DNA from 3 places in the Marinobacter sp. tcs-11 genome. Region 3 is predicted to be linked to each of the others. Evidence: predicted binding sites of a transcription regulator. Region 3 holds the regulator's gene; each other region holds the start of a gene.
What was found. Region 3 encodes sigma-54, which starts transcription at its own class of promoters, with help from an activator protein. Its sites were predicted from a motif close to ANTGGCATNNANNTTGCTNT; they were not measured.
Positions count from the first base shown of each region.

Region 1: ARC85_RS00510 (ammonium transporter) is a predicted target of sigma-54. The motif match lies at 2,414-2,433, and genes of this name have one in related genera.
Region 2: glnK (P-II family nitrogen regulator) is a predicted target of sigma-54. The motif match lies at 2,744-2,763, and genes of this name have one in related genera.

Region 1 is NZ_LLYU01000001.1:108,557-118,716, forward strand. Features, by position in the region: gene ARC85_RS00490 (phytoene desaturase family protein) at 1-22, shown strand, start outside; gene ARC85_RS00495 (YkvA family protein) at 91-486, shown strand; gene pomA (flagellar motor protein PomA) at 577-1,353, shown strand; gene ARC85_RS00505 (flagellar motor protein MotB) at 1,356-2,273, shown strand; gene ARC85_RS00510 (ammonium transporter) at 2,503-3,711, shown strand; gene ARC85_RS00515 (lipocalin-like domain-containing protein) at 3,723-4,805, opposite strand; gene ARC85_RS00520 (FtsX-like permease family protein) at 4,802-7,063, opposite strand; gene ARC85_RS00525 (ABC transporter ATP-binding protein) at 7,070-7,753, opposite strand; gene ARC85_RS00530 (efflux RND transporter permease subunit) at 7,769-10,160, opposite strand, start outside.
Region 2 is NZ_LLYU01000004.1:120,873-131,032, forward strand. Features, by position in the region: gene trmB (tRNA (guanosine(46)-N7)-methyltransferase TrmB) at 1-572, opposite strand, end outside; gene ARC85_RS06685 (YifB family Mg chelatase-like AAA ATPase) at 644-2,176, opposite strand; gene ARC85_RS06690 (accessory factor UbiK family protein) at 2,243-2,494, opposite strand; gene glnK (P-II family nitrogen regulator) at 2,873-3,211, shown strand; gene ARC85_RS06700 (ammonium transporter AmtB) at 3,279-4,550, shown strand; gene speE (polyamine aminopropyltransferase) at 4,614-5,495, opposite strand; gene speA (biosynthetic arginine decarboxylase) at 5,634-7,547, shown strand; gene ARC85_RS06715 (AraC family transcriptional regulator) at 7,575-8,612, opposite strand; gene ARC85_RS06720 (sigma-70 family RNA polymerase sigma factor) at 8,849-9,448, shown strand; gene ARC85_RS06725 (ChrR family anti-sigma-E factor) at 9,445-10,083, shown strand; gene ARC85_RS06730 (SDR family NAD(P)-dependent oxidoreductase) at 10,118-10,160, opposite strand, start outside.
Region 3 is NZ_LLYU01000005.1:114,088-124,247, forward strand. Features, by position in the region: gene ARC85_RS07790 (KdsC family phosphatase) at 1-333, shown strand, start outside; gene lptC (LPS export ABC transporter periplasmic protein LptC) at 330-929, shown strand; gene lptA (lipopolysaccharide transport periplasmic protein LptA) at 913-1,479, shown strand; gene lptB (LPS export ABC transporter ATP-binding protein) at 1,457-2,182, shown strand; gene ARC85_RS07810 (RNA polymerase factor sigma-54) at 2,371-3,900, shown strand; gene hpf (ribosome hibernation promoting factor) at 3,974-4,282, shown strand; gene ptsN (PTS IIA-like nitrogen regulatory protein PtsN) at 4,371-4,841, shown strand; gene rapZ (RNase adapter RapZ) at 4,896-5,780, shown strand; gene ARC85_RS07830 (HPr family phosphocarrier protein) at 5,787-6,056, shown strand; gene mgtE (magnesium transporter) at 6,148-7,509, shown strand; gene yjgA (ribosome biogenesis factor YjgA) at 7,527-8,051, shown strand; gene ARC85_RS07845 (carbon-nitrogen hydrolase family protein) at 8,052-8,876, opposite strand; gene ARC85_RS07850 (YhdP family phospholipid transporter) at 8,887-10,160, opposite strand, start outside.

The DNA.
Region 1 (10,160 bases), on a different contig from region 3:
CAAACGGATTTTCGTGGGCTGATGCCCTTGGAATCCCGTAAACTGGCCGAAGACCACCAGCTAAGATCACTGAATCAGGAAGTAGCACCCATGGCACTGTTTTCGGAAAAAACGGCCGAGAAAGAACTGAACGAACAGAGCAATAAGGTCCATCAGGCTGACCTGAAAACGCTGCTGGACCGACAGAAAGCCATTGAGGGAAAGGTCAGAGACAGCGGCAGGCTGAATCGTTTCTCTACCGATATCAAGCTGATGTTCTCGCTGATTCGCGATTACTGGTACGGCCACTACCGGGCCATACCCTGGAAGTCCGTCGCTGCAGTAGCGGGAGCGTTGCTGTACGTGCTGAATCCGCTGGACCTGATTCCGGATCTGATCTTCGGCTTCGGCCTGGTTGATGATGCCGGTGTGGTTGCCTTGTGCCTTAAACTGGTCGAATCCGATCTGCACCGCTACGCTGCATGGAAGGATCTTCACTCATCATAGGATGAGGGACCAATCGGGCATTGATTAATAATCAACCAGGGAGTATTCTCCCGCCCCCTTAATCGTCACCTGCACAGTTCTGGAGTTACTGTGGATTTCGCCACCCTTATCGGCCTCGTCGGCGCCATTCTTCTGATTTCTTCGGCCATTATCCTGGGCGCATCGCCAGGCATGTTCATCAATCCGCCATCCCTGCTGATTGTGATCGGCGGTACCTTGCTGGTGGTTCTGGCCAAATTCAGTCTTGCCCAGTTTTTTGATGCCTTCAAGGTGGCAGCCCGAGCGTTCAAGTTCAAACTGCCCGAAACTCAGGCCAGCATCGAAGAACTGGTGGAGATTGCCAGCATCGCCCGAAAAGAGGGCGTTCTTGGTATCGAAGGGAGGGAGGTCAGCAGCCCTTTCCTGGGCCAGGGTATTCAGATGCTGGTGGACGGACAGGACGGCAACACCATCAAGCAGCTCCTCAACAAGGAACGCCTGATGACACTGGAACACAACCGGTCGGGCGCAAAAGTGTTCACCGCCATGGCAGATGTGGCTCCGGCCATGGGTATGATTGGCACGCTGATTGGCCTGGTGCAGATGCTGTCCAACATGGAAGATCCCAAGTCTATCGGGCCGGCCATGGCCGTAGCCCTGCTGACCACGCTCTACGGCGCCATGATCGCCACAATGATCGCTACCCCCATTGCCGACAAGCTGTCCCTGCGCATGACGGAGGAGGCCCGCATGCAATCGCTCTATATTGATGCCCTCGTCGCCATCCAGGAAGGCACCAACCCGCGCATTATCGAGCAGATGCTGTCCAGCTATCTTTCGCCCAAAGAGCGGGCCAGAAACGGCGATGCGGAAACGGCAGGCGGTTAAACATGGATGATTTGCCAGAAGAGGAAAAGCCCGGGATTCCTGCGTGGGTTGTCACATTTGCCGACCTGATGTCGCTGCTGATGTGCTTTTTCGTATTGCTCCTGTCGTTTTCGGAAATCGACGCCCAGAAGTTCAAACAGATCGCCGGTGAACTCTCCAAGGCCTTCGGGGTGCAGCGGGAAGTGCCTGCGCTTGAGATCCCTCAGGGCACCAGCCCGATCTTCGACAAGTTTTCGCCGGCGCCGCCAGAGCCCACTGTGGTCAATGAAGTCAAACAGACCACCACCGACGTACAGCCCGAAATCCAGACTCTGAAAAGCCCCGAAGAGAAAGCCATTGAGGAATCCATCCAGGAACAGATGGACGCCAACATGGCCCGGATTCTTGAAGTGCTGGAACCGGCTATTATGGATGGCCGGATCAACGTCTCGGAAGATCAGCGCCGCATCATCATTCGCATTGAGGAGAAGGGCTCGTTTGCCTCAGGTTCAGCCCAACTGACCTGGGAATTCGAAGGCCTGCTTCTGGATATGGCGGAGGTTCTGGCCGACATGCCCGGCGACCTTGCCATTGAAGGCCATACTGATAACGTGCCCATCCGCACCGAACGTTTCTACAGTAACTGGGACCTGTCCGCAGCCCGTGCCGCCGCGGTGGCTAATGTTCTGCTGGCTCGGGAGCAAGTGACTCCGGACCGCATCCGGGTGACCGGTCTGGCAGACACCGAACCACGGGTACCCAACACCTCGCCGGAAAACCGAGCCAAGAACCGGCGGGTTGAAATCGTTATCGATCTGTCAGAGCCCATGGAAGAGCAGGAACTGCGCCTTCGCGAGCTGATTCGTTCCGAAAGCGAGTCGCAAGAAGCCATTATTGGCATTGAGCCCGGTCGGGATACGCCCAGCGAGATTACCTGGTAGTAAAACCTTGCCTCGCGCCCTATCCAGATTGGTGCACAAGCCCTTGATGCGCACGCCTCTGGTGCACTTTGACGCAGATAAATACCTCCCTCGGCGCCCTCAGGTTCTCCAACCCCCCTGCAGTACTTGATATGCATTGTTTTGGAACAGCACTTGCTTAAGTCGCACCCCAACAATGCACAACGGCTCATCAGAAGCCGCGTAATCAAAACATTCAGGAGAAAAACCCGTGGATATCACGAGTGCCGTACACACCCTGACCGAGAGCGCCAACACGCTCTTCATTCTGATTGGCGCCATTATGGTGCTGGCCATGCACGCCGGCTTTGCGTTCCTGGAAGTGGGCACTGTTCGCCATAAAAATCAGGTCAATGCCCTGGTTAAAATCATGACCGACTTCGGCATATCCGCAGTCGCCTATTTTTTCATCGGCTACTACATCGCCTATGGCGGGCACTTTCTCAATGGCGCCGCCGAACTCACCTCCGCCAACGGCTATGAACTGGTCAAATTTTTCTTCCTGATGACCTTCGCCGCGGCCATTCCGGCGATCGTTTCCGGCGGTATCGCAGAGCGTGCCCGCTTCTACCCCATGCTGATTGCCTCGGGCCTGATCGTGGCCTTCGTCTATCCTTTCTTTGAGGGCCTGATCTGGAACGGGAACTTTGGTTTCCAGGCCTGGCTGGAGAACCAGTTTGGTGCGTCCTTCCATGATTTCGCCGGCTCCGTTGTGGTGCATGCTGTCGGTGGCTGGATTGCTCTCGCTGCGGTGCTGCTGCTCGGCGCCCGCACCGGTCGCTATCGCAACGGTCGGGTCGTGGCCTTTGCCCCTTCCAACATTCCGTTTCTCGCCCTCGGCGCCTGGATTCTGACCGTGGGCTGGTTCGGCTTTAACGTCATGTCGGCCCAGACTCTGGACGGCATCAGTGGCCTGGTCGCGGTCAACAGCCTGATGGCCATGGTGGGGGGTATTCTGGTTTCCATGCTGCTCGGCCGCAAAGACCCTGGCTTCATTCACAACGGTCCGCTGGCCGGACTGGTGGCGGTGTGCGCCGGCTCAGACCTGATGCACCCCGTTGGCGCCCTGATTACCGGGGGCGTGGCCGGCGCCATCTTTGTCTACCTGTTCGAGTGGGCACAGGCGAAAATCGAGCGGCTGGATGATGTTCTGGGTGTTTGGCCCTTGCATGGCGTATGCGGTGTCTGGGGCGCCATTGCCTGCGGTATCTTCGGCCAGGAAGCGCTCGGGGGCCTGGGTGGCGTCAGCCTGATGTCGCAGATTATTGGCTCGGTGGCCGGTGTGATCGTGGCCTTTGCCGGCGGGCTCATCGTTTACGGTGCCATCAAAACCATTAGCGGCCTGAGACTGACAGAGGAAGAAGAGTTCAACGGTGCCGACCTCAGCATTCACCGTATCGGTGCCAATGCCGTTGAGTGAGTTTCCGGGCCTTATTGTGCCTGGTAACCGGTAAGCTCCATGTAACCCACGCCGGAATGGCTTCCGGTGACGGAAACCGGGCTCTCCCAATACGGATAGAGCCCGGAATTCCGGTAATCCCCTGCCGGCGCGGAGACCTCAAGGTTCACGTCGAAAGCCGGAAGGGTTATCTGCCAACGGCGCGGATAACCGACTGGCTGGCCCACAGAGGTCAGCCCGATCTGTTCCGGCCCCAGCGCCACCGGCTCGCCCGTGGCTGGAATCCAGGTACCCGAGCGGAATGCCTGTTGTGTTTCCCGCAACTGGAACAGCATCAGCTTGTCCCCCGAATCCAGATGCAGGGCAAACCAGTCCCAGCCCTGCTGTCCGGCTTTGAGAAACTGGCTGCTCCACTCCCGGTCGAACCACCCAGTGCCCGCCACCCTCAACGTGTCACCCTCAAGGGTAACCGTTCCCTCAATTTTCAGATCTACCAGGCTGAAGTACATGGAGCCTTCGCCACTGGCGGATTTGGCGCTGAAACCGTCGTCACCATGAGCCACAGGATCACCTTGCGGCTGCAACGACAGATCGTAGGACCAGTGTTCTGTAGCGACCGACAGCCGCCAGCCAACGTGTCCGCTCGCTGGCCTCAGGTGCCAGTGATCCAGCCAGACTGAAAATGGTTGGGCGGTGGCCCCGGCATGCCCGACGTCACCCCTGGCCAGCTTTTCGGCAAAGCGGTGCTGACCGCTGTAGCTCACCGCTGCGTGAGCCATCCAGGCAGCCTCCAGAGGCCAGAGTGCCGGCTTCGGCGGTTCGGATTCAACGGACCTCGGGGTCAAGGCCTGCCGGAACTGCGTCCATTGCAGACCCAGCGGCCCGCCGTTTTCGGTTTCCAGATTCGCGGTGAGATACCACCATTCAATGCGGTGCTGGGGATGAGGGCCGAAATCGGCGGGGAAGGACAGCCGGTCTCCGGGCCCGGGCTGCAGGAACTGAATCTCATGCTCAGATTCCGCCACACCGGCAAGGCCTGCGAATCCGCTCGGCTGTTCTGCTCGATCACAGGCGGTGAGTAGCAGCGCCAGAAGTACGATAACGAAACGATTCATCGTTCCCCTCCCTGCAGCCCGTGTGCGGACTCCGGCGCCGAGGCCGGGCGACGCAGCTGCAGGCGCATCAGCAAGGCAATGCTGAGGCCGATGATCAGAGCCAACACGGCCAGCTCGATCCAGAACCCCGGGTATACCGCCATCGGCAGTGACCAGCCAAAAGCCAGCGGATTGATGCGCTGGACCAGAATCCAGGTGAGCCACACGCCAAGTGGCAGTGCACAAACCAATACCGCAAAAATCAGAGCCAGGGAGACCCGGGTGAGCTGAGTCGCGGCCTGGCGTTGGGGCATACCCCAGACGATCAGCAGGCGAAAATACCAGGCGCGGGTAGAGAGAAAGACCCACACCATCAGCAACAACGCGGCGGCGGCCAGAATCAGCGTGAGGGTAGTCATGGCCCGGGTCAGCAAGAAGGTCTGATCAAAAACATCAGTGGCCAGGGTCCGGATGGCCTGGTTATCCCTCACGGTCAGCTGAGGGGTATGCCAAAGCCGGGCCAGTTGCGCCTCAACCACTTTGATCTCTTCGATGCCCGCGCTTATCGACAGGCTTCGAAAGCGGGCTTCAAAGTCCTCGGGCAAGAGACTCGCCGGCACCAGCACCTCACCGGAGGGCCGCCCGTAATCCGGATAAACGGCCAGCACCGGAGCCTGTAACCGACGGGCGCCAAGCCTGACGAAGAGACGGTCGCCTACTGCAAGCTGTTGCCTTCTGGCCAACTGCTCATTGACCATTAGCCCCTCGCCCCGCGCCAACGCCTGCCAGGGCGTTTCTGTTTGCGCCAGCAGGCGCCAGTTTTGCACCAGGTGACTGACCGGCCCGAGCGCAAACACATCGACAGGCACCGGCTCACTGCCTGATGCTGCCTGCACGCTGGCCCGCCCACGAATCACCTGATGCCACAATTCCGGGCTCACCAGCTCCGGCTGCGCCGTCAGCCAGCTTGCGGCAGCGGTGATATCCGCCCCTGGCGGTACTTCAATGTAGTAATCCGCTTCCAGCCGTTGCCCCAGCCACTGATCAAAGGTGTCCTCGAACGTGGTTACCAGGGCATGAACCGCCAGCACCAGTGCCAAGGCAAACTGTAGGGCCACCAGCGGTAACGCCAGCCGACGCACCAGGACTGCGACCTCCTGTAAACGCCAGCGAATCAGCGGATCCCCGGTGTTACGGGCGAGCCAGCGGACAACCCCGGCAATCGCCAGCGGGGCCAGCCAACCGGCAGCGAGAAAAACCAGTGCCACCGCCAGGAACAGCCAGATCAGAGTTGGTGCCCACAGAGATACTGCCAGCCCCAGGGCCAGTAGCACCGCAAAAAATGCCGGTTGCACCCGAGTCAGGAGCGGCCCCGACGAGTCCCGAACGCCCGCCAGGCAAGCGGCCACGATCACCGCCACCATGGTCAGGGTTGGCAGCCACCAGTCCTCCCCTCCACCGGCATAGAGCGGACGGTCGAACAGGCCTTCCAGGGCCTGCCCAAAGCCATCTGCCAAAACTAGTGACAGCGCCCGCCCCAACCAAACCCCGGGCAGTATGCACACCAACGCCAGCAGCAGGTTTTCCACCAGCAACAGTCGGCTGAGCTGGCTCCTGTTCACGCCATAGCGATACAGCAAAGCCAGGCTTTCCCGACGTTGAGCCAGACCCAGAAGGAACACACTGCGCAACAACAACGAGGTAATCAGCAGGACCAGCACTCCGAGCGCATCCAGGTTGAGCAGAAAACTGTCACCCAGCTCTGCCGTGTCAGGCGCAACGGCGAATGCCTGATAGCGGTAGCCGGCCGGTGGTGGCGTCTGACCGTCGGCTTGCGACACCAGCAGAACCAGGGCCGATGCTTCGGCTGAGGCCTGGGCGGCGGCTTCGCTGATATCGACGAAGGGCTTGCCATCGAGTTCGCCCTGCCAGGGTGCTGGCGTGTGTTCCGGCTCGGCAAAGCAATGGGCCGCCAGCGGATCAATGCCCACCAGCCGACCGCGCCCCGGTACCGGCACTTCCAGCCAAGGCATCACGCACAGGCCCTGGCGCCGAAGGGTGACAAAGTCCTGCACCGAGACCGGCTGGCCGTCCTCACGCACCACTTGCTGGCGCTCGGCGACAGCGCTCTCGCTCTGTTCAAGGCTGGCCCTGGCCTGGCTGGTGAGGTGATGTATTCCAGTCCAGAGCGCGGTGGCAAGCAGGATCATGGCGGCCAGCGCGGCCAGCTGCAGGGGGTGACGACGATAATGACTGAACAATGCGATGCGGGGAGACATAGGTCTTCAGGGCCGGCCCTGGTGCCCGAGGTCCAGTTGATGCAGGCAACGGGCTGCCAGGTCCGCATCGTGGGTCGCCAGCACCAGCCCACAGCCATGGCGGGCCTGGAGTTCGAACAACTCATCAGCGACAGTCTCAGCCGTCCTCCGGTCCAGGCTACCGGTCGGCTCATCCGCCAGAATCAGTGCCGGCCGGGTAACAAATACCATGGCCAGCGCAGCCCGCTGGCGTTGGCCACCGGAAACCTGATCCGGATAACGCTGGCCCAGCTCACCAATGCCCAACCTCTGGAGCCAGTTGCCAGCGCTGGTGTCGTCCCGGCCAGCCAGGCGCGCTCGCAACCGGATATTATCCAGCAGGGACAGGGTCGGCATCAGGTTGGCATCCTGAAAGACCACGCCGAGTCGGCTCTGCCTCAATTCGCACCAGGCCCGCTCCAGGGCCTTACCCGTTGGCGCGCCATCCCCGGCCAAAGGCTGTCCCAACATCACCAGCCGACCGGAACCGGGAGACTCCAGGCCACAAAGAATATTCAGCAGCGTGCTTTTCCCGGAACCAGACGGGCCAATGAGCGCCAGCGACTCGCCTCGCCCCAGATGCACACTCAGTTCCCGCAACACGGTCACATGCTGGTCGCCGCTCTCGAACTGTTTGCTCAGACCGGTGGCACTGATCAGGTTATCGGCCATGCTTTCTCCCGGTATTCAGTCGGCAGCCCCCAGAGGTTCTGCCGCACCGTTCCTGCTTTGGGCACGCCATTCCCGGAATTGCTCGACCCAGGACAACAGCGCTGGAATCACCAGCAGCACCAGGAAGGTGGACAGTCCCAAGCCAAAGGCAATGGACGTTGCCATAGGAATCAGGAACTGGGCCTGCAACGACGTTTCGAACAGCAGCGGTGTCAGCCCCCCAATAGTGGTCAGGGACGTCAGCAGAACCGCGCGAACCCGCTGCACGGCGGCCTCATTCAGGGCATCCGTGATGTCCAGCCCCTTCTGCCGTTGCTGGTTGTAGAAAGCCACCAGAATAATGGCGTTATTCACCACGATACCGGACAGGCCGAACAACCCGAACAGGGACAGTATGGTGAGCTGCAGCCCCATGATCCAGTGGCCCAGCAGGGCACCGACCAGGGCAAAGGGAATAATCGCCATGACGATCAGGGGCAGGCTCCAGGATGCAAATACCCAGGCCAGCACCACATACATCAGGGCCAGGCCGATAAGCAGCCCCGTTTGCATGTCCGCCATGGTTTCGCGTTGATCGGCCGAGCGGCCCTCAAAGCTGTAGCGCACACCGTGGCGACTGGCGATCTCCGGCAAAGGCCCGGACTGCAGGCTTTCAAGAATCTGGTCGGTGGTGGCAACCCGGGTATTCAGTGCCGAGGTGACCTCCACCGCGAGCTTGCCATCGGCATGGCGCAGGGCCTGGAACCCCTGGCGGTGATCCAGGTTCATCACCTGGGTCAGCGGTACGAAACGGCCATCAGGGATGCGGATGGTCATGCGCTCCAGGGTGGAATATTGCTCCCGTTGCGCCCTCGGCAACTGCACCCGGACTTCCACCTCATCGCGACCATCCTGGTAGATCTGGGCGATCCGGCCATCAAATGCCGCCCGCAACTGTCGGCCCAGATCCACAGTGGTCAGCCCCAGAGCTTCACCATAGGGGCTCACCTGATAGAGCAACTGTTCCCGGCCCCAGGGCATATCGTCTTCCACATCCAGCACGCCCGGCAGGGTAGCCAGTGCCTGGGCCACTTCATCCGCTGCCCGCTTCAGGGCCTCTGCGTCATCACCGGTCAGTCGCACATTGACATCTCGCCCGGGCGGGCCGGCCTGGCGCTCGTTGATGTTCAGGGCATCGAGTCCGGCTGGCAGCGTCATACGGCTGCGCCATTCCCGAATGAACTCGGCATTGCGCACAGAACGGCTGTCCGAAGGCACCAGCTCCACCAGCATGGAGCCAAGCTCGTCATCGTTCCGGGAACTGCCCTCAGCCCCTTGAGTAGCGCCGTAGGTGGTCACGGCATGGAGTACGAGATCGCCACCCAGGGCCTCCTCCGTTTCAGTGAGTGAGCGCTGCATTTCCCGGATGAAGCGCGCCACCGTGTCCTTGTCCGTGCCCGCCACAAAGCTGGCATTGGCGTAGAACACCGATGGTTCCGGCGTCGGGAAGAAATTGAACCCAAGCCGTCCACCGGCCAGCAGGCCGACGGTGACAATGGCCAACGCCAGTGCCGAGGCTACGGTCATGCCCCGGTGCTTCAGGCTGTAGCGGGAGAACCGGCGGAAAGGGCCGTCGCGGAAGGTATCGAACCGCTGCTCAAATCCCCGGCGCAAACGGGCCACGGCGTGAGGGCGTCGCTCTGGCTGATTCTCGGATACCTTGCGGACAAAGGCATGGCGAAGATGGGCTGGCAAGACCACAAAACACTCCAACAGAGAGGCAATCAACACGCAGATCATCACCACCGGAATATCGCCCAGGATATTGCCTATTACACCTCCCACCACCAGCAGTGGCATGAACGCCGCCACCGTGGTCAGGGACGAAGCCAGTACTGGCCAGACCATACGCTTGGCAGCGCCTTCGGCGGCATAGATGGACTGCTCTCCCATACGGGCATGGGCATCCGCGTCCTCCCCCACAACGATGGCATCGTCAACGATCACCCCCAGGGCCATGATCAGGGCAAACAGTGAAATCATGTTGATGGAGCCGCCGATCAGCCATAGCACCCCCAGGGCGGCGAGAAAGGCGGTGGGAATACCCACCGCCACCCAGGCGGCGACCCGCCCGGGAAGAAACAGGTAGAGCAGCCCCACCACCAGCACCAGACCACCCAGGCCGTTATTCACCAGCAGGGAAATCCGGTCTTCAATCAGCTGCCAGGTTTCGTCGTAAACCTTGATATTTACGGTGGCCGGCAAGGTCGGGCGGGTATCCGTCAGCCAGGACTCAAACACCCGCGCGGCGGTCAGGGAGTTGCCGTTTTCCGCCCGCTGAAGCTGCAGCTCTACGGCGGGCATGCCGTTGTTTTCCATGACCGTCTGGTTGTCCCGGGCTTCCTGGCGGATGATGGCTATGTCACCC
Region 2 (10,160 bases), on a different contig from region 3:
ATCACTTCCAGCATGTGCTCAGCGTAGTTCTCCCAGTCTGTGGCCAGGTGCAGAATACCGCCCACCCGCAGCTTATGGCGGATGCGCTGAACAAATTCCGGCTGGATCAAGCGGCGCTTGTGATGCTTTTTCTTGTGCCACGGGTCCGGGAAGAACACCATCACCCGATCCAGGCAGGCATCTGGCAGACACAGGTCAATCACATCATTGGCATCAATGCTGTAAACCCGCACGTTCTCGAGACCACGCGATTCCACTTCTTTCAACAAAGCGCCGACGCCCGGCAGGTGTACTTCCACCCCGATAAAATCCTGCTCGGGTGCCGCTTCGGCCATATCGGCAAGGGATTTGCCCATCCCGAAACCGATCTCCAGGTTGAGCATGTTATCGCGGCCAAACACCTCACGGGGGTCGATCATGCCATTGTCACGGCTCAGTCCGTACTTGGCCCAGTTGCGATCGAAGGCCTTCTTCTGACCTTCGGTCATCCGCCCCTGGCGCAGTACAAAGCTGCGAACACCGCGGCGTGTGGTGACCGGATTCGTATCCTGAGTCTCGTTCTGGTCAGTCATTCTGTGTCCTCAAGCTTCAAAGCGGATCTCGTGGAATAAACCTGGCACACAGTTTACCAGAGTCAGTAGCTTCAGGCGGAGACAACCGACCCCTGGCCAGTCTGACGGTCGAGTTGGCGGTAACCCAGCGCCTCCATCAGGTGCGACTGGCTCAGGTGTTCAGCACCCTCCAGATCCGCCAGGGTGCGGGCCAGTCGTAATATTCGATGGAGCGCCCGGGCCGACAACCCCAGTCGCTCCATGGCCCGGGTCAACAACCGCTCACTGGCCGCATCCAGCCGGCAAGCCTGATCCAGCAACGCTCCCGAGAGGCCCGAGTTGAGCATCCCACGAGCCTTCTGCCGGGCCCTGGCAGCCAGAACCCTGGCCCTGACACTGGCGCTACTCTCACCGGACGCCCCGGAACCGAGCAAGACCTCTCCGGACTGCACTGGAACCTCCACATGCAGATCGAACCGATCCAGCAACGGCCCCGAGATCTTTGCCCGATAACGCATCACCTGTGCCGGCGTGCACTGGCACTCGATATTGGGGTGACCACTGTAACCACATGGGCATGGGTTCATGGCGGCCACGACCTGAAATCGCGCTGGGAAAGTGACCTGCCGCGCCGCCCGGCTGATGGAGATTTCGCCAGTTTCCATAGGTTCCCGCAGCACTTCCAGGACCCGCCGTTCAAACTCCGGCAGTTCATCCAGAAACAACACCCCCCGGTGCGCCAGAGAGATCTCACCCGGGCGAGGACTGCTGCCACCGCCCACCAGCGCCACTGCAGACGCCGTGTGATGAGGCGCCCTGAATGGTGGCTGACGCCAGCCACCTGGCTTTAGCGGCTGGCCAGCAACGGAATGCACGCTGGCCACCTCCATGGCTGCCTCATCTGGCAAACCTGGCAGAATGCCCGGTAACCGGCTCGCCAGCATACTTTTACCGGTTCCTGGCGGGCCGAAAAACAGCAGATTGTGACCGCCAGCTGCGGCCACCTCCAGCGCCCGACGGGGCACTTGCTGGCCTCGCACCTCTGAGAGATCGGCCACAGACACCGCTGCGGAACCGTCTCCCGGCGTTTCAGATCGAGGAACAGGAACCAGCCTGGCACGGCCCGTCAGATGCTCACACACTGTCAGCAGATGGCTCGCGGCAAGCACATCATCACGGCTGGCAAGGGCAGCTTCCTCGGCGTTGTCCTGAGGTAGCAACAGCGAACGGCCTGCTTCGCGAGCCGCCAGTACCGCGGGCAATATCCCCTTGAGGGGCCGAAGCGCACCATCCAGGGACAGTTCCCCGAGAAACTCGTGGCTTTCGAGGCTTTCGGGGGGAATCTGGCCGGAGGCTGCCAGGATGCCCAAGGCAATGGGCAAATCAAAACGGCCACCTTCTTTGGGCAGGTCAGCAGGCGCGAGATTGATGGTGATTCTACGGGCGGGGAATTCGAAACCGGCATTCAGCAGTGCACTGCGAACCCGATCCTTGCTTTCCCTCACTCCGGTTTCCGGCAGCCCGACGATGGATAATGCCGGCAGGCCACCAGACAGGTGCACCTCAACGGTAACCGGGGGAGCAGACACGCCAATGCTGGCGCGCGAATGGACAATAGCGAGCATGACAACCTTCCATGGCACAGAACAATCAGTCGTTGCGGGCAGCGACCCTGCCGCCCGGGCAAACCATCAGGAACTCTGGCGTTGCTCCAGTTCGGCAACACGTTTTTCCAGGGCCTCAACCTTTTCACGGGTTTTCATCAGGACCGCCTGCTGGGCATCAAATTCTTCCCGGGTCACCAGCTCCAGCCGGGACAGAACCGACATCACCGTGGCCCGGGCCTGGGTTTCAAAATCTTCCCGTGCTGCCCGAGCCATATCGGGAACAAACTGGCCAAACTGACCCTGCAACTGAGAAAAAATTTCCTGGGGCCCTTTCATCAATCACCTCTCGTATCGGTTTTTCGGCGATATCAGACTATTTTCCGTGTCGCCGGGGTGTTTGCGGGAGTGTATCACACCCTACCCCCTGCCATACTGTACCCGGTCGGCATTATAATGGCCGCGGCCGATGGCCCGACTGCGCTGTTTTGAGACAATCACAGGCACAACGCACCACAACAGTGCATCAAGCTGCGCCATTTCGGCACAGACAATAATTAAGAGTTTGTTTTAAAAGCTATTTTTTGCGTTGGCATACCCGATGCTAAAGCCCTCGTACGCAATCCGCACAATTGATGTGCGAGGTGGCAGCATCCCGAACTCAACAACCGGCCGACGGGCCCTCACTGTTGGGACGGCTTTACCAAGGAGAAAGCAATGAAACTTGTGACAGCGATCATCAAGCCTTTCAAATTGGATGATGTCCGTGAGGCACTATCCGAGATTGGCGTACAAGGCGTAACCGTCACTGAAGTCAAAGGCTTCGGTCGGCAGAAAGGCCACACAGAGCTCTATCGTGGCGCGGAATACGTGGTGGATTTCCTGCCCAAGGTCAAAGTGGAGATCGCCATTGGCGACAACCTGCTGGACCAGGTCATCGAAGCCATCACCAAAGCAGCCAACACCGGCAAGATCGGCGACGGCAAAATATTCGTGACTGAACTGGAACAGGCTATCCGGATCCGGACAGGCGAAACCGGCGAAGAAGCAGTCTGATCCAGAACTGACACCTAGCCAACGCAAAAAACTTATAACCTGAAGAGCCTTGTGCGGAGGGCTTCCTATGGAAAGCAATCTCTTTCACCTGCAGTATGCAATAGATACCTTTTATTTTCTCGTGTGTGGCGCATTAGTCATGTGGATGGCCGCAGGCTTTGCCATGCTCGAGTCCGGCCTGGTGCGTGCTAAAAACACCACCGAAATCCTGACCAAGAACGTCGCGCTCTTTGCCGTGGCCTGCACCATGTACCTGGTGTGCGGTTACGCCATCATGTACGGCGGTAACGTCTTCCTCTCCGGCATCGCCGATGTGGACGTGGACGGCGTACTGGGTGACTTCGCCACCCGTGAAGACGGCTTCACCGGCGGCTCCATCTACTCGGCGGCCTCTGACTTCTTCTTCCAGGTCGTGTTCGTGGCCACCGCCATGTCCATCGTGTCCGGCGCGGTTGCCGAGCGCATGAAGCTGTGGGCGTTCCTGGTATTCGCGGTCTTCATGACTGGCTTTATCTACCCGCTGGAAGGCGCGTGGACCTGGGGTGGCGCCGATGTGTTCGGTATGTACAACCTCGGTGATCTTGGCTTCAGTGACTTCGCCGGCTCCGGCATCGTACACATGGCAGGTGCCGCTGCGGCCCTGGCTGGCGTACTGCTGCTTGGCCCGCGTAAAGGCAAATACGGCCCCAACGGTGAAATCCGTGCCTTCCCGGGCGCCAACATGCCGCTGGCCGCTCTGGGTACCTTCATCCTGTGGATGGGCTGGTTCGGTTTCAACGGTGGTTCTGTACTGAAACTCGGCGACGTAGCCAGTGCCAACTCCGTGGCCATGGTGTTCCTGAACACCAACGCAGCCGCTGCCGGTGGCGCTATTGCCGCCCTGATCACCGCTCGCCTGATGTTTGGCAAGGCTGACCTGACCATGCTGCTGAACGGTGCGATCGCCGGTCTGGTGGTAATCACCGCCGAGCCATCCACCCCGAGCGCGCTGACAGCCACTATCTGGGGCGCCCTGGGCGGCATCCTGGTGGTACTGAGCATCGTCACTCTGGACAAGCTGCGCATCGACGATCCGGTCGGCGCCATCTCTGCCCACGGTGTCTGTGGTCTGCTGGGCCTGCTACTGGTACCGGTTACCAACGGCGATGTGAGCTTCAGCGGCCAGATCATCGGCGCCCTGACCATTTTTATCTGGGTATTCGTGGCCAGCCTGGTTGTCTGGGGTATCCTGAAGGCCGTCATGGGTATCCGTGTGACCGAAGAGGAAGAATACGAAGGTGTCGACCTCTCCGAGTGCGGTATGGAAGCCTATCCGGAGTTTGTCAGCGGCAAGCAGTAACACCGCTACCTACCGGAACAAAGAAGGGCGCCCTTGTGGCGCCCTTCTTCTTTAAGCTCTGGTTCAACCCTCTTCCGGGCGAACCTCATCTTCCAGCGCATCCACCATAAACTGCGGCATGGCCAAGGCACCGTGGTGCACCCCGGCATTATAGTAACGGGTGACAAAGGGGCGGTTGTTGGCATCTTCCTCGCGGAAATACTTCAGCGGGTTTTCCTTGCTGCCCATGGTGCAGCTCCACCAGCCCGTGGGGTATACCGGCTGGGGGAATGGCAATGTCTGCACATGGCCAAAACCGGCTTTGTGCATGTCATCGTGAATGTCCTTGATGATGGTATTGGTGTGCAGCAGGGGGGATTCGCTCTGCTGCACGATGATACCGCCCTCCCTCAGGGCCAACATGGCATCGCGATAGAAATCCAGTGCGAACAGGCCTTCCGCAGGACCCACCGGGTCGGTACTGTCGATAATCAGCACATCAATGCTGTTCGGCTCGATATCACGCATCCACTGGATGCCATCACCGAAAAAGAAGTTGGCACGGGGGTCGCCATTAGCTTCGCACAGTTCTGGAAAATACTTCTCAGACATGCGGGTTACCCGCTCATCGATCTCCACCTGCCAGGCTTCCTGCACTCCAGGGTGTTTCAGCACTTCTTTCAGGGTGCCGCAGTCGCCACCACCGACGATGACCACTTTTTTCGGGTCCTTGTGGGTGAACAGCGCAGGATGGGTCATCATTTCGTGGTACAGGAAATTGTCCCTGGTGGTCAGCATCACACAGCCGTCCAGAACCATCAGGTTGCCGAAGGTTTCGGTTTCATAGATTTCGAGTTTCTGAAATGGCGTCTGCTCTTCATGGAGCTTGCGCTTTACCTGCAGGGAAAAAGCGGTGCCCTGGTCCTGAAATACCTCGGTGAACCAGCCTTCGTTCAATGCGGTCATGTCTGTCTCCCACTGTGTGCCGCTGCAATGTGCCGGGGCATCTGAAAGGGGCGTATTGTAGGTGCAGTGGTCAGCTCCTACAATGCAGCCTGTTACCGGCCCGCCGGCCGCCCCGGGTTTCCTGACAGGATAGCAACAATGGCTGAAACCGCTGCATCACCAGCCCACAAGGTCTACAACATCGCTCACTGGAGTGACGGATACATTTCAGTCAACGGTCAGGGCGAGGTTGAAATCTGCCCGGACCGGGGCAGAAGCGACGCCCGCATCAACCTGCCAGCGCTGACTCGTTCACTGGCCGATGCAGGTGTTCCCCTGCCGGTTCTGATTCGTTTTACCGATATCCTGCACGATCGGGTCAACAAGCTCTGCAATGCCTTCAACAAAGTCACTCAGGAGCAGGGCTACCGGGGCCGCTATACCGCGGTTTACCCCATCAAGGTAAACCAGCAGCGCCGGGTGGTGGAGGAACTGCTGTCAGCCGAACCGGCCGCCTCGGCCAACCAGGTGGGCCTTGAAGCCGGCAGCAAACCGGAGTTGATGGCCGTACTGGCGCTGGCAAAGCAGGCCGGTTCGGTGATTGTCTGCAACGGCTACAAGGACCGGGAGTACATCCGCCTGGCACTGATCGGCCAGAAACTGGGTCACCGGGTGTTTATCGTGGTGGAAAAGCAGTCGGAACTGCCACTGATTCTGGAAGAAGCAAAAAAGCTGGGCATTTCCCCGCTGATTGGCGTGCGAGCCCGGCTGGCGACTATTGGCAAGGGCAACTGGCAAAATACCGGGGGCGAGAAATCCAAGTTCGGTCTGTCTGCCAGCCAGGTACTGGATGTGGTGGATACCCTGAAACAGGCCGGAGCCCTGGGCACCCTGCAACTGCTGCATTTCCATCTCGGCTCACAGATTGCCAATATCCGGGACATCCAGACCGGCTTGCGTGAGTGCGCTCGCTTCTACACGGAACTGCACGCGATGGGCGCCCCCATCGGTACCGTCGATATCGGCGGCGGCCTGGGTGTCGACTACGAAGGAACCCGTTCCCGCAGTAGCTGCTCCATGAACTACAGCGTATTCGAATACGCCTACAATGTGGTGCACGTGCTGCAGTCCGAGTGTGACCGTCAGGGTATCCCACACCCGGACCTGATCAGTGAATCCGGCCGGGCGCTCACCGCGCATCACTCGGTACTGGTCACCAATGTGATTGACCGCGAATACCCGGACAACCGCGAGCCTACGGAACCCGCTGCTGAGGCCCCCGCGCCGCTGCAGGATCTCTGGCGAGACCTGGAAAGTCTTCAGGATGAGGACTCGCCCCGCTCACTGGCGGAAATCTATCACGACATCCTGCACGCCATGGCCGATGTCCACGCCCAGTTTGCCCACGGTTTGCTGTCCCTGCAGGAGCGGGCCCGGGCCGAAACCCTGTACGTGCGCTGCTGCCGGATGCTCCGGGCCGAGCTGGACAGCGCCAACCGGGCGCACCGGGAAATCATCGACGAGCTGAACGAGAAGCTTGCGGAGAAACTGTTCGTGAACTTTTCCCTGTTCCAGTCCCTGCCCGATGTCTGGGGCATCGATCAGATCTTTCCGGTGATGCCGATCAACGGGCTTAACCGGTCACTGAACCGGCGGGCCGTGATTCAGGATATCACCTGCGATTCGGACGGCCGGATTGATCAGTACGTGGACGGCCAGGGCATCGAAACCACCTTGCCACTGCCCGAACACGACCCGGAATCCCCCTTGCTGATGGGTTTCTTCATGACCGGCGCCTATCAGGAAATTCTTGGCGATATGCACAACCTGTTCGGCGATACCCACTCGGTGGATGTGAAGCTGGACCACCGGGGGCAATATCAGGTGGGGGAACCCATTACCGGGGACACCGTGGCGAAAGTACTGCGTTATGTGAATTTCGAGCCCGCCAACCTGCTTGAGGCCTACCGGCAGAAGTTCCGGCACAGCGGCCTGGCTGAAGAGCTGCAGCAAACGCTGCTGGCCGAGCTGTCCTCCGGGCTTGAGGGCTATACCTACCTGGAAGAAGGATAAGACGTCAGGACGGATGAAAAGGCGTGATCAGGTCTGATTGTCCCGGCGCCAGGCCGAGGGCGACATTCCTTCCCACTTGCGAAAGGCCCGGCCAAAATTGGACGGGTCGCTGTAACCCAGATGCTCGGCGATCTCGTCAATGCTCATCGCCGAATGGCGCAACAGCAGCTCCCGGGCCCGCTGATGTCGCACACTCTCCTGAAGACCATGAAACCCGCCACCCTCGGCGGAGAGCTGCCGCCGAAGCGTTCGTGGCGACACCCCCATTTGCTGCGCCACATCCTCGAGGCCGGGCAAACGCCCATCCCGGGCAGACTCCAGCAAACGCAAGACCCGATCGCTCACCGAGGCAGATGCTTCCATCTGGCGCATTTCTTCCTCGCACTGGGCTTCTGCCACCCGGCGGGCAACCGGATTGGACAGTGACATCGGTAACCCCAGAAACGACTTGCGAAAGCGCAACTGGTTTACTCCCGCCGAGAACGTGACCTTGCCGCCGAACAGATACTGGTAGCGCTCAACATCCTCGGGGCGAGGGTAATCCACCAGGCACCGCCCGCCATCCAGTAACTGAGTGCCGAATAACAGGTAATTCACGTCCATCAGGGTGGCCATCACCACTTCAATATTAAACCGATGAAGCTTCTCGGTGTCGTGGTGAATTTCCAGTTGAATCACTGCATCCTCATCCTCGACAAAGAACGCCAGCGACATGTAGGCAAACCGGATCCGGAAGTATTTGATCAACACCGCCAGCGCCTGCTCCAGGGTGTCGCAACTGATGGCAGCCTGGGACAGGGCTCCGTGCGCGGTGAATTTCAGACGTTTGCCGTATTCCAGCCCCAGGCATTCATCACCACAGCGGGTCAGTGCCTGCTGGCATAACGCAGTGAACTGATCGAGCGTAATGAAATTGTCGGGATGACGGAGCTGGCTGTTTCGAATACCGGTCACTGACACGAGATCCGAACGACGCACCCCACGCTCCTCTGCCAACTGGCAGAGAATTTCAGCGTAATGCACCCGCATAACGGGCAAAGAGCCACTGGAGAGCGTTGCGTTCATGGTCTGGAATTTTTGATCGTTGTTTTACCGATCAGACTAGCCCCTGCCGGGGCAACCGGCAATAACCCCGGTGACGCAGTTCTTCCGGCCTTCAGGCCATCCCGAGAATTTTTTTCAGAATCCATGAATCCGCCCGGTAATCCATTGCGTAAACACTCTCACTGACAAATCTGTGACGAGTGCATAGAATGATGACCATAGCCAGCTCAAATACGATAACTGTCAAGGAGCGCCCGGTGACAACACTGGAGCAGCAACCAACGAAAACCGAAGGGCGCAAAGACCCCTGGGGTGTTTTGTTGGAAAAAGTCGGCAAGCATCAGGATCGGGCGGCTTATCATGCTTTGTTCGAGCACTTTGCCCCGCAGATCAAGTACTACGCAATCTCGAACGGGCTGGCCAGCCACGCGGAAGAGCTGGTGCAGGAAGTCTTCGTCTCTATCTGGCGCCGTTCCTGTCTTTACGACTGGCGCAAGGCGGCCGCTTCCACCTGGATTTTCACCATTGCCCGGAATCAGCGCATTGATATGCTGCGTAAAATGCAGCGGACCAGTGTTGAGATGGCGGTGGAAACCGAGGATCTCTGGCAGATTCCGGGTGATAACGAAGACGAACCAGTTACCTCCCTGCACCGCCTGATGTCCGAGCGGCGCATCCGGGAGTCGCTGAGCCAGCTCCCGGAAGAGCAGATTACCGTAATCGCGAAGGTATATATGGAGCACAAATCCCATCAGATGGTGGCAGATGAGCTCAACATTCCTCTCGGCACCGTGAAAAGCCGGGTTCGCCTGGCACTGAACAAACTGAAAGTGATTTTGCAGGATCAAAACGTATGACACGGCACCATCCCGACAGCCTGAGTCTGATGGAGTACAGTGCGGGCAACCTGAGCGAGCCCCATGCACTGTGCATCCGCCTGCATCTGGAGCAGTGCCCCCACTGCCGTAGCCGGGTCGATACCCTGAACAGCCTGGGCGCGGTCATGATGGATCACCAGCCAAAGGTGACGGTGGCTGATTCGAGCTTTGATCAACTGATGGCGCGCATCGATAGTTCCCCGCAAGCATCATCTCCGGTGGTTCCTCAACCTAAGGTGAGCCCTCTGCAGAAACTGCTCGGGGATGACATCAATGCGCTGCCCTGGAAACGTCAGCTTGCGGACGTGAGTGTGCTCGACATTACCGACAAGTTTCCCGGCCAGAACGAGAGGGTCGTTCTGCAAAAACTGGTAGCGGGCGGCAAGGCGCCGGCCCATACCCACCGTGGCGATGAAACCACGATTGTGCTTCAAGGGGCATTTGCAGACCAGAAGGGCGTATTCAATCAGTGGGACTTTGTGGTTCTGAACGAACAGGACGAACATCGTCCGGTGGCCGTCGGCTGCGAAGACTGCATTACGCTGTCCGTGCTGAGCGCCCCCCTGAAGCTGACCGGGACCTTCACCCGCCTGCTCAATCCGTTCCTGCGTTAACAGTATGCTGCGGCGCCGCCGCAGCATGACTGCGCTACCATGGCAGATCACTGCCATCCCAACTGATAAAACGTCCA
Region 3 (10,160 bases):
ACGGAAAGACGAATGTCGGACTTGGGCATCCCGCACCTGATGCAGGGTCGCGAAGACAAAAAAATCGCATTGCTGGAATTGATCCGGGATATGAACCTTGCGCCGGAGCAGATTGCCTACATGGGCGACGACCTGCCCGACCTACCCGCGCTGCGTTTTGCCGGCCTTGGCATCACGGTACCCAACGGCTACTGGCTGGTTCAGCAACACGCCGACTACTGTACCCGCAGCCCCGGTGGACAGGGCGCTGTGCGCGAGGCCTGCGATCTCCTGCTCTGGGCGCAAGGGCACCTGGACAACACTCTTGCCCCCTATCTGGACGAGCCAGCATGATCACCGAGCGGCTTTTCGGCGATCGTGGCAAACGGCGGATTACAGCTCTGGCCCTTGCCGCCACCGTAACAGCAACCGTTTTTCTGCTGTGGCAAAGTGACGAACCTGTCAGTTCGCGGAATGCCGCCAGCGAGCTACGGGGGCCCGCAGAGCCCGACGGCTTTGTGATCGGCGGACAATACCGCGCCTGGGATGAGCAAGGGAACCTCCAGATTGATCTCAAAAGCCCCAGAATTGAGCAGTTTGAAGCAACCGGCACGGCTCATCTGGATACGCCGAGAGCCCGGCTTTTCAGTGAGGGCAGCCCCGACCCTTGGCTCGTCGAGTCCAATGAAGGTAGCCTTCAGCAGAACAATGAAAAGCTGGAACTTACGGGGAACGTCCGATTGACCCGACAGGCCGAAGGCCGCGAAGCCGTTCTGGAGACCGAGGCACTGACCCTGGACAACAGCAACGGCACCGTCTACACCGACCAGCCGGTGACCATCACCGAGCCTTTTGGCGTCACCCGCTCCACCGGTATGAAAGCCTGGATCAACGAACGCATTCTCGAACTCAACTCCCGGGTAGAGGGACAATATGAAACCGTCAGGTAAACGATCTTTCTGCCGGCCAGCGATTCTGGCCATGGCATTGCTGGCCGGCCCGGCATCGGCATTCAACCTGGATTCCGATATCCCCATAAAGGTCAGTGCAGATTCGGCCCGTCTGGATGAAAGCGCCGGAACGGCCGTTTACACCGGCGCTGTCGAACTGATTCAGGGCGAAACCCGGCTGGACGCGGATCGGGTGGTACTTTACCGCAACCAACAGGGTGTCAGCCGGATTGAAGCCGCCGGCAACCCCGCCCATTACCGGCAACCCGGCCAGGAAGGCGAAGGCACGACCGATGCCAAGGCCCTGAACATCACCTGGTCTGGCGATGAAAACCTGGTTATTTTTGAACGCCAGGCCGTTATTGAACAAGACGGCAACGTATTCCGGGGCGACGTCATCCACTACGACACCGTTCGCCGCGTTGTTACTGCGGAAGGCGGCACGCCATCCGACGGCGGCTCCGGCCGGGTGGAAATGGTGATTCAGCCTCGTAATTCAGCTCAATCCAGTGACGGGAAAGGTTCGGATGGCAGTTCTCAGGGCCAGTAATCTGGCAAAAAGCTACAAGCAGAAAAAAGTGGTGCTGGACGTTTCTCTGGAAATTCGCTCCGGCGAGATTGTCGGCCTGCTCGGCCCCAACGGCGCCGGCAAGACCACCTGCTTCTACATGATCGTGGGCCTGGTGCCTGCGGATCACGGCCGGATCACCATCGACACCCAGGACATCACCCCGCTGCCAATGCATGGGCGCGCCCGCAAGGGCATCGGTTACCTGCCCCAGGAGGCCTCCGTGTTTCGCAAACTGACCGTGCGGGACAACATCATGGCCATCCTCGAAACCCGCAAAGGCATGAGTCGGGCGGAACGGGAAGCCAAGCTGGAAGAGTTGCTGGAAGAGTTTCATATTACTCACATCCGAGACAGCGTGGGTATGGCGCTATCCGGAGGCGAACGCCGCAGGGTTGAAATCGCCCGGGCGCTGGCCATGGAGCCTGCGTTTATCCTGCTGGACGAACCCTTCGCGGGCGTAGACCCTATCTCCGTCAGTGACATCAAGCACATTATCCGGCACCTGCGGGATAAAGGTATTGGCGTGTTGATTACCGACCATAACGTTCGGGAAACCCTCGACATCTGCGAGAATGCCTACATCGTTTCCGGCGGCCACATCATCGCCTCCGGCAATGCCGAAGCCATTCTGGCAAACCAGCAGGTGAAAGAAGTGTATCTGGGTGATGAGTTCCGGCTCTGACCTGATAAAACAGGGTTTATCCGAGGTCTGATTGTTTTGATGATCTGTAGCAAGTAAACTCGGCAAAAAACTTGCTTATACTGTTCACAGACAATGGCAAGTAACCAGCGTACAACATTTTTTTCGGCCTGTGCGCCGGCAAAGCAACAACCGGGATGCCCATGAGTTATGGATCTTGAGCCATGGTTATGAAAGCCTCATTACAGCTTAAGCTGGGCCAGAGTCTGACCATGACGCCCCAGCTGCAGCAGGCCATACGCCTGCTACAGCTTTCTACCCTCGATCTCCAGCAGGAAATCCAGCAGGCGCTGGAATCCAACCCCATGCTGGAAACCTCAGAGGACGATGAGCACGCGGAAGGCGACGAGCACGAAGAGCACGAGCACAGTGACGCTTCCAGCTCTGAGGCCAACCAGGACGACAGCCACCAGGACGCGAGCCCGGACTGGGACGAAACCGAGAACGGCCCTGACTGGTCGTCCGAGAACGATATTCCGGACAACATTCCCGATGATCTGCCAGTGGATACCGCCTGGGACGACATCTACCAGTCTGCCCCGGCTCCGGCCAGCAAAGGCGAAGACGAGCACGAATCGGATTTCGAAACCCGGAACTCGCCTACCGAAACCCTGCAGGATCACCTCGAGTGGCAGCTGAACCTGACGCCTCTGAGCGAGCGGGATCAGGCCATTGCCCACGCACTGCTGGATGCTGTGGATGAACGCGGCTACCTGACGTCTGACATTGAGGACATTCACGCAGGCCTGCTGGACGAAACCGAAGAAGACCCGTTGGAACTGGACGAAGTGGAAGCGGTACTCCACCGCCTGCAACACTTCGACCCGCCCGGCGTGTTCGCTCGGGATCTCCAGGAATGCCTGCTGATTCAGCTCAACCAGCTGCCACCGGATACCCCCTGGCTGCGCCAGGCGAGACTGGTGGTTACCCAGTTCCTGCATCTGCTTGGCAACCGGGACTACGCACAGCTGTTGCGCCGCAGCCGGCTCAAGGAAGACCAGCTGAAACAGGTACTGGCCCTGATCACCAGCCTGAACCCGCGCCCTGGCGATGTCGTGGACCGGGCCGAACCGGATTACGTTATCCCGGACGTCATCGTACGCAAACACGAAGGCCGATGGCGGGTTGAACTCAACCCGGAAATCGCTCCGCGTATCCGGGTGAATGCCAGCTACGCGTCACTGATCCGCCGGGCTGACAGCAGTGCCGATAACACCTACCTGCGCGACCAGCTGCAAGAAGCGAAATGGTTTATCAAGAGCCTGCAAAGCCGGAATGAAACCCTGCTGAAAGTGGCCACCCGCATCGTTGAACACCAGCAAGGGTTCCTGGATCAGGGCGAAGAAGCCATGAAGCCTCTGATCCTGTCTGACATTGCCCAGGCGGTGGAAATGCACGAGTCCACGATTTCCCGGGTTACCACCCAGAAGTACATGCACACGCCCCGCGGTATTTTCGAGCTGAAGTACTTTTTCTCCAGCCACGTCAGCACCGCCGAGGGCGGCGAATGCTCGTCTACAGCCATCCGGGCGATGATCAAGAAGCTGATTGCCGAGGAAACCCCGAAAAAGCCATTGAGCGATAGCAAAATTGCAGCCATGCTAGGGGAACAGGGAATCAACGTGGCGCGGCGTACCGTCGCCAAATACCGGGAGGCCATGCATATTCCTCCCTCGAACGAACGAAAACGCCTGGTTTAAACTTTCGCCGGTGCAAGATGCACTGGCATGCAAGCCGGCAAGCACGCCGGCAGTATGACAACAGGAGACGCCTATGCAACTCAACATTTCAGGCCATCACGTAGAACTGACTCCCGCTCTGAAGGATTACGTCAACACCAAGTTCGAGAAGCTGGAGCGTCACTTCGACCATATCAGTAACTGCCAGGTCACCCTGGAGGTCGAGAAGGTGCGCCAGATGGCGGAAGCCACGCTGCACGTGATTGGTGGTGAGATTCACGCAAAGGCAGAAAATGAGGACATGTACGCCGCAATCGACGCTCTGGTCGACAAGCTGGACCGTCAGATCCTCAAGCACAAGGAAAAGAACGTAGACCGGATGCACGGTAACGGCGGTCGCTGAAGCGCGAACCTTACCGGGTGTTTCATGAAACGAGCTGCGGCGGGGCTAACCGGCCGCAGCCTTTTTTTTACGGACATGCAGTCGATCCATGAGCGAGCCATCCCTGACCATCGACAATATTCTTGCCCCTGAACTGACCCTGTGTAAGGTGCCGGCCTCAAGCAAGAAACGTGTGCTGGAGTTCATCGCTGAACGGATTCACTTTCAGGATGAAATCCTCAGCGACACCCAGATCTTCAACAATCTGGTCTCCCGCGAACGGCTGGGTAGCACCGGTATCGGCGAGGGTATTGCCATCCCCCACTGCCGACTGGAAGGCCTGGACCGGGTCATCGGCGTGCTGATGACTCTGGAGGAGCCGGTAGACTTTGATGCTATCGATAACCAGCCGGTAGATCTGGTGTTTGCACTGATCGTCCCCAAAGAAGCCACCAGTGAACACCTGGAGTTACTGAGCCAGCTGGCGGAGCGCTTCAATGACAGCACCTTCTGCGCCCGGCTGCGCCAGTGTGAAGATGCCGCGAACCTTTACCAGCGTATGGCGGAGAGTAATCACTGAGATCAGCCTGATATCTGGACAGGCTGCCAGGCAGATTGAAGGAGAAACAGTCCCATGAAGCTGATTATCGTCAGTGGCCGATCCGGTTCCGGCAAGAGTACGGCTCTGCATGTGCTGGAAGACCTGGGATTCTACTGCATCGACAACCTGCCCATTGGCTTGCTGTTCCCGCTGACCCGAGAGGCGGCCACCCAGGAAGCGCCCGGCCGGCTGAAAAAAATGGCCGTGAGTATTGATGCCCGTAACCTGTCCGCCGAGCTGGCCAATTTTGAAACCATCTACCAGCAACTGAAGCAGACCGGTGTCGAGGTTGAAATCATATTCCTGGATGCCGACGAACAGTCACTGCTGCAGCGCTTTCACGCAACCCGCCGCAAGCATCCGCTGAGCGATGACAAGACGTCTCTGCGGGAGGCAATCACCAACGAAAAGCAATTACTGGAACCCCTGTCAAAGCTGGCCGATCTTTACGTCAACACGACCGGGCTCTCCATGTATGAGCTACGCGACATGATCAAGCAGCGCGTGGCCGGCCGCAAGGATCAGGAACTGGCACTGCTGTTCCAGTCCTTTGGCTTCAAACATGGCGTGCCGGTGGATTCAGACTACGTCTTCGACGTCCGCTGCCTGCCCAATCCATACTGGGACACCAGCCTGCGCAAGCACACCGGCGTTGATCAGCCGGTCATCGAATTTCTTGAACGGGAACCGCTGACACGTCAGATGGTGGATGACGTCACGGGCTTCCTGAATACCTGGCTGCCCTCGTTTGCCGACAGCAATCGTAGCTACATGACCATTTCCATCGGTTGCACCGGTGGCCAGCACCGCTCCGTTTATGTGTGTGAGCAGCTCGGACGCTATTTCCGCGACAATTACCGCAATGTGCAGGTGCGCCACACCGAACTGCCACACCTTCAAGCCCGGGGAGAAATCTGAGCGCCTATGATTTGCCGCCCCATCACCATCATCAACAAACTCGGCCTGCATGCGCGGGCCACGGCGAAGCTTGTGGCCACCGCATCAGACTTTGACAGCAAGGTGCGAATCCGCGGCAAAGGCCGGGACGTAGACGCCAAGAACATCATGCAGGTGATGATGCTGGCCGCCAGCCAGGGCACCGAAGTGGAACTGGTTGCCGATGGCCCGGACGAACAGGATGCCATCGACGCGCTGGCTGCCCTGATCAACGATTATTTTGGTGAAGGGGAATAACCTCCGGTTTCGTCATTCACCTACAATCCTTTCTCACGTGTGCCACCTAACTCCGCTATAATGCAAAGGTTTTCTGATCGCAGGTGGTTCAATGACCGACATTCTGGAAAAAAGCCAGGCCCGCCAACGCCTTCGCTCACTCAGTGAAGCGCTGGACAGTGGTGCCCTCAAGCAGGTGGCCCGCATTCTGAATGGCGGTCTGAGCCCCAGCGATATTGCTCACCTTCTGGAATCCTCGCCACCACGCCAACGGGCCCTGCTCTGGAACCTGGTCGACAAGCAGCTGGAAGGGGAAGTCCTCCAGTACCTTGGCGACGATATTCGTAGCTACTTCCTGAGCCAGCTGAACGCGCAGGAGCTGGCGGACATTCTGGAAGATTTCGAGTCGGATGACCTGGCCGACTTGCTTCAGCAATTGCCGGACACGGTGATCCAGGAAGTCCTGGACACCATGGACGAGCAAGACCGTCAGCGGGTAGAGGAAGTCCTCGCTTACCCGGAGGACACTGCTGGCGGCCTGATGAACACCGACACCATCACGGTGCGGCCGGACATCAGCATCGACGTTGTGTTGCGCTACCTGCGCCGTCACCGCAGCCTGCCCCCGATGACCGACAGCCTGATTGTGGTCAGCCGTCGGGACGAGTTTATCGGCATGCTGCCCATTACCCGGATGCTGGTATCCAATCCCGCGGCTACCGTTCGGGAAGTGATGGACACAGACATTGAACCCATTCCCGTGTCGCTGTCCGATACCAAGGTCGCCACTCTGTTCGAACGCTACGACCTGATTTCTGCCCCTGTGGTGGATGAGACCAACAAGCTGCTGGGCCGGATCACCATCGATGACGTGGTCGACGTTATCCGTGAGGACGCAGACCATTCCCTGATGAGTATGGCTGGTCTGGATGAAGACGAGGACACCTTTGCCCCGGTGATGAAGACCACCCGCCGGCGCGCGGTCTGGCTGGGCATTAATCTGATCACGGCCTTTACCGCATCGGCCGTGATTGGACTGTTTGAAGACACTATTGCCAAAGTCGTTGCACTGGCCGTACTGATGCCAATTGTGGCCAGCATGGGCGGCATTGCCGGTAGCCAGACTCTGACCCTGGTAATCCGGGGCATGGCCGTTGGCCAGATCAGCGGCGCCAACGTGGGCTGGCTGCTGAACCGTGAGTTTCTGTCCGGAGTGCTGAACGGCCTGCTGTGGGCGGTGGTGGTTGCCACCGCCGCGGTGGTCTGGTTCCAGGACTGGCTGATTGGCGCCATCATCGCAGCGGCACTGGTGATTAACCTGGTGGCGGCGGCGCTGGTGGGCACCGTCTTACCACTGTTCCTGAAATCCCGGAACATTGACCCGGCCCTGGCCGGCAGTGTGATACTCACCACCGTAACCGACGTTGTCGGCTTCATGGCCTTCCTGGGACTGGCCACCATTTTCTATGCCTGAGCAACCTGTGACCTACCATGACTGACCAATTTGACGACGAATTCCAGGACGACCTTGGCCCCAGCAAATCGCAGCTGAAGCGCGAAATGCACGCGCTTCAGGATCTGGGCAAACGCATGCTGGACCTGAACGACGAACAGCTGGCCACCCTGAGCATCAGCGAGACCCTGAAAGCGGCGATCATTGAATCACGCCGGATTCCCCAGCGTGAGGCCCGCCGGCGACACTTGCAGTACATTGGTAAGGTGTTGCGCCAGGAGGACGACCCCGAAGCTATTGGCCGTGCCATCGACGCCTTCCACGCTGGCAGCGAAGAGCATACCCGCCGACACCATCTGGCCGAGCGCTGGCGCGACCGGATGATTTCCGAAGGTGACAAGGTGGTAGGAGAGTTTATTGATTACTGCCCTTCGGCCGATGTACAGCACCTGCGCAATCTGGTGCGCAATGCCCGCAAGGAAGTCGAAAAAGGCAAGAATACCGGCCAGGCCCGAAAGCTGTTCCGGGCTCTGCGGGAATGGATCGACGACGCCGAGCAGTAATCAGAGCCGCCGGTGCTCCCACACGGGCATACGGCTTCGCAACTGATGCAGTTGCTCCAGGTCCAGATTGGCGCAAGCCATGCCCGGACCTTCGTCGAACTCACTGACGATCTTACCCCAGGGATCGCAGATCAGGCTGTGGCCATAGGTTCTTCGCCGGCTACTGTTCTGCCCCCCTTGCCCCGGCGCCACCACCCAGACCTGGTTTTCAATGGCGCGGGCGCGTATCAGGGCGTGCCAATGGGCATTGCCCGTCTGCCAGGTAAAGGCGCTGGGCAGGCAGACCCATTCGGCGCCCTGCTCTCTCAAGGCCCGGAACAGTTCTGGAAAGCGAAGGTCGTAACAGATCGCCAACCCCAGTCGTCCGGCCGGCGTATCCACCGTAATCGCCTGATCACCGGGCTCAAAGGTATCCGATTCCCGATACTGGCCGTGGGCGTCTTCAACCATGGCGTCAAACAGGTGAATCTTGTCGTAGCGGGCCACTTCTTCGCCATGATCGTTGTACACCAGACAGGTGGCGCGTACCCGGTCTGTTATCACTGAACCATCTCGCCGACTGGCCAACGGCAGGGAACCGCCGACAATCCAGAGCCCCAATGACCGGGCCTGCTCGGCCAGAAAGCGACGGATAACAGGCTCACTACCCGCCTCCCGGCGGCCGCACTCCAGCATCTGCGCGGTGGCCAGAACGGCGAAGTTCTCGGGCAACACCGCCACCTTCGCCCCTGCGCCTGCCGCTTCAGCCAGCAGTCTGCGGGCCTCTTCAAGGTTGGCATCGATGTCATGGGTACTGACCATTTGTATTGCCGCGACCTGAACCATCATGGCCTCCTTACTCACCGGTATCGAACACGCCCCGCAGATCCACTTCCGGATTGCTCCAGGTTCCTGTGACACTGTACGTCGCACTGGTCAGTTTGCTCAACGGGTCGCCCAGAATTTTATCGAGCACGAACAAGGCGCCGCCGATGGGGGCGCTCGCCCCCATCAGTATGGCAGCCAGGGGCAGATTCTGTGTCACGGGTAGCACTAGGACCAGGCGCATATCCAACGTTTCTTCGGCCATGTTGGTATTGCCACTGAGTTTGAACGCGCCGGACGGACCCACCAGTTGCAGTTCCGGATCCATGGTCACCAGGCCATTTATGATGTTGGCTTTACCGGAAATGGCGTCAAAGGCGACGCCCCGTTCGTACAGATCCGAGAAATCCAGCCGCAACCTGCGCCAGAGCGTATCGGTGTTCAGCAGGTTGAAAATCCGGAACAATTGCGCCGAATTGCTCTGCTCCATGATCATGCCGTCGTCCAGGCGGGCACTGACCGTGCCGCTTATCTTGCTGAGAGAAATGTTATTCGGGCTTCCAGGCCAATCCAGATCCAGTTCAACCGCCGTTTCTTCGTTGGTCATCGGAATGGTGCTGCCAGTCAGCGCTTCCAGATCCTTAAGGGCCCCGCCCTCCAGCTTACCAGTAAACCGGGTGGTTTCCCGATCGTCTACAATGCTCCAGGTCATATCGCCGGACAACACCAGGGATCCAAGCCGGCCTTCCACCTCCTGCACACGCAACCGATAGGGTTCAGGGCGCAGCTTGAAACGCCAGCTTCCCGCAGACTCGCCATCCAGCCGGAGATCCGAGATTCTGGCATCAATGTCGGGCCAATTTCCCATATCCAGCTCCCTGAACGCCTGCAACTGCTCCTCAAGAGTCAGAAATTCGTTGTCCTGCTCTGCGGCACTGGTCTCCCGTACCAGGCGCAGGGTTGCAAAGTCGGCCTCTACCGTGCCCCCTTCCCTGGGTAACACCACCCTGCCCTGGGCCCGATCCGAGTCGGTGTGAACGACCCACCGGTCTTCCAGCTCAAGCGCATCAATGGCGATATTGGTCAGATGGTGAGCGCCCAGATTCAAATGTTCGAAGACCAGCTCGAAGCCCGTCTCCTTAAAACGGAGTTCAGCGTCCAGACGATCCTGCCATTGCGCAGCGATCGCCACGCCTTCGCTCTGGAACGGATCAACCCGGACCGACAGGGGGGTTCGCTCGCGCGCGGTCTTTGCCAGTGGTTTGGGCCAATCCACCTGCAGACCTTCAAGGTCTGAAAACAGGG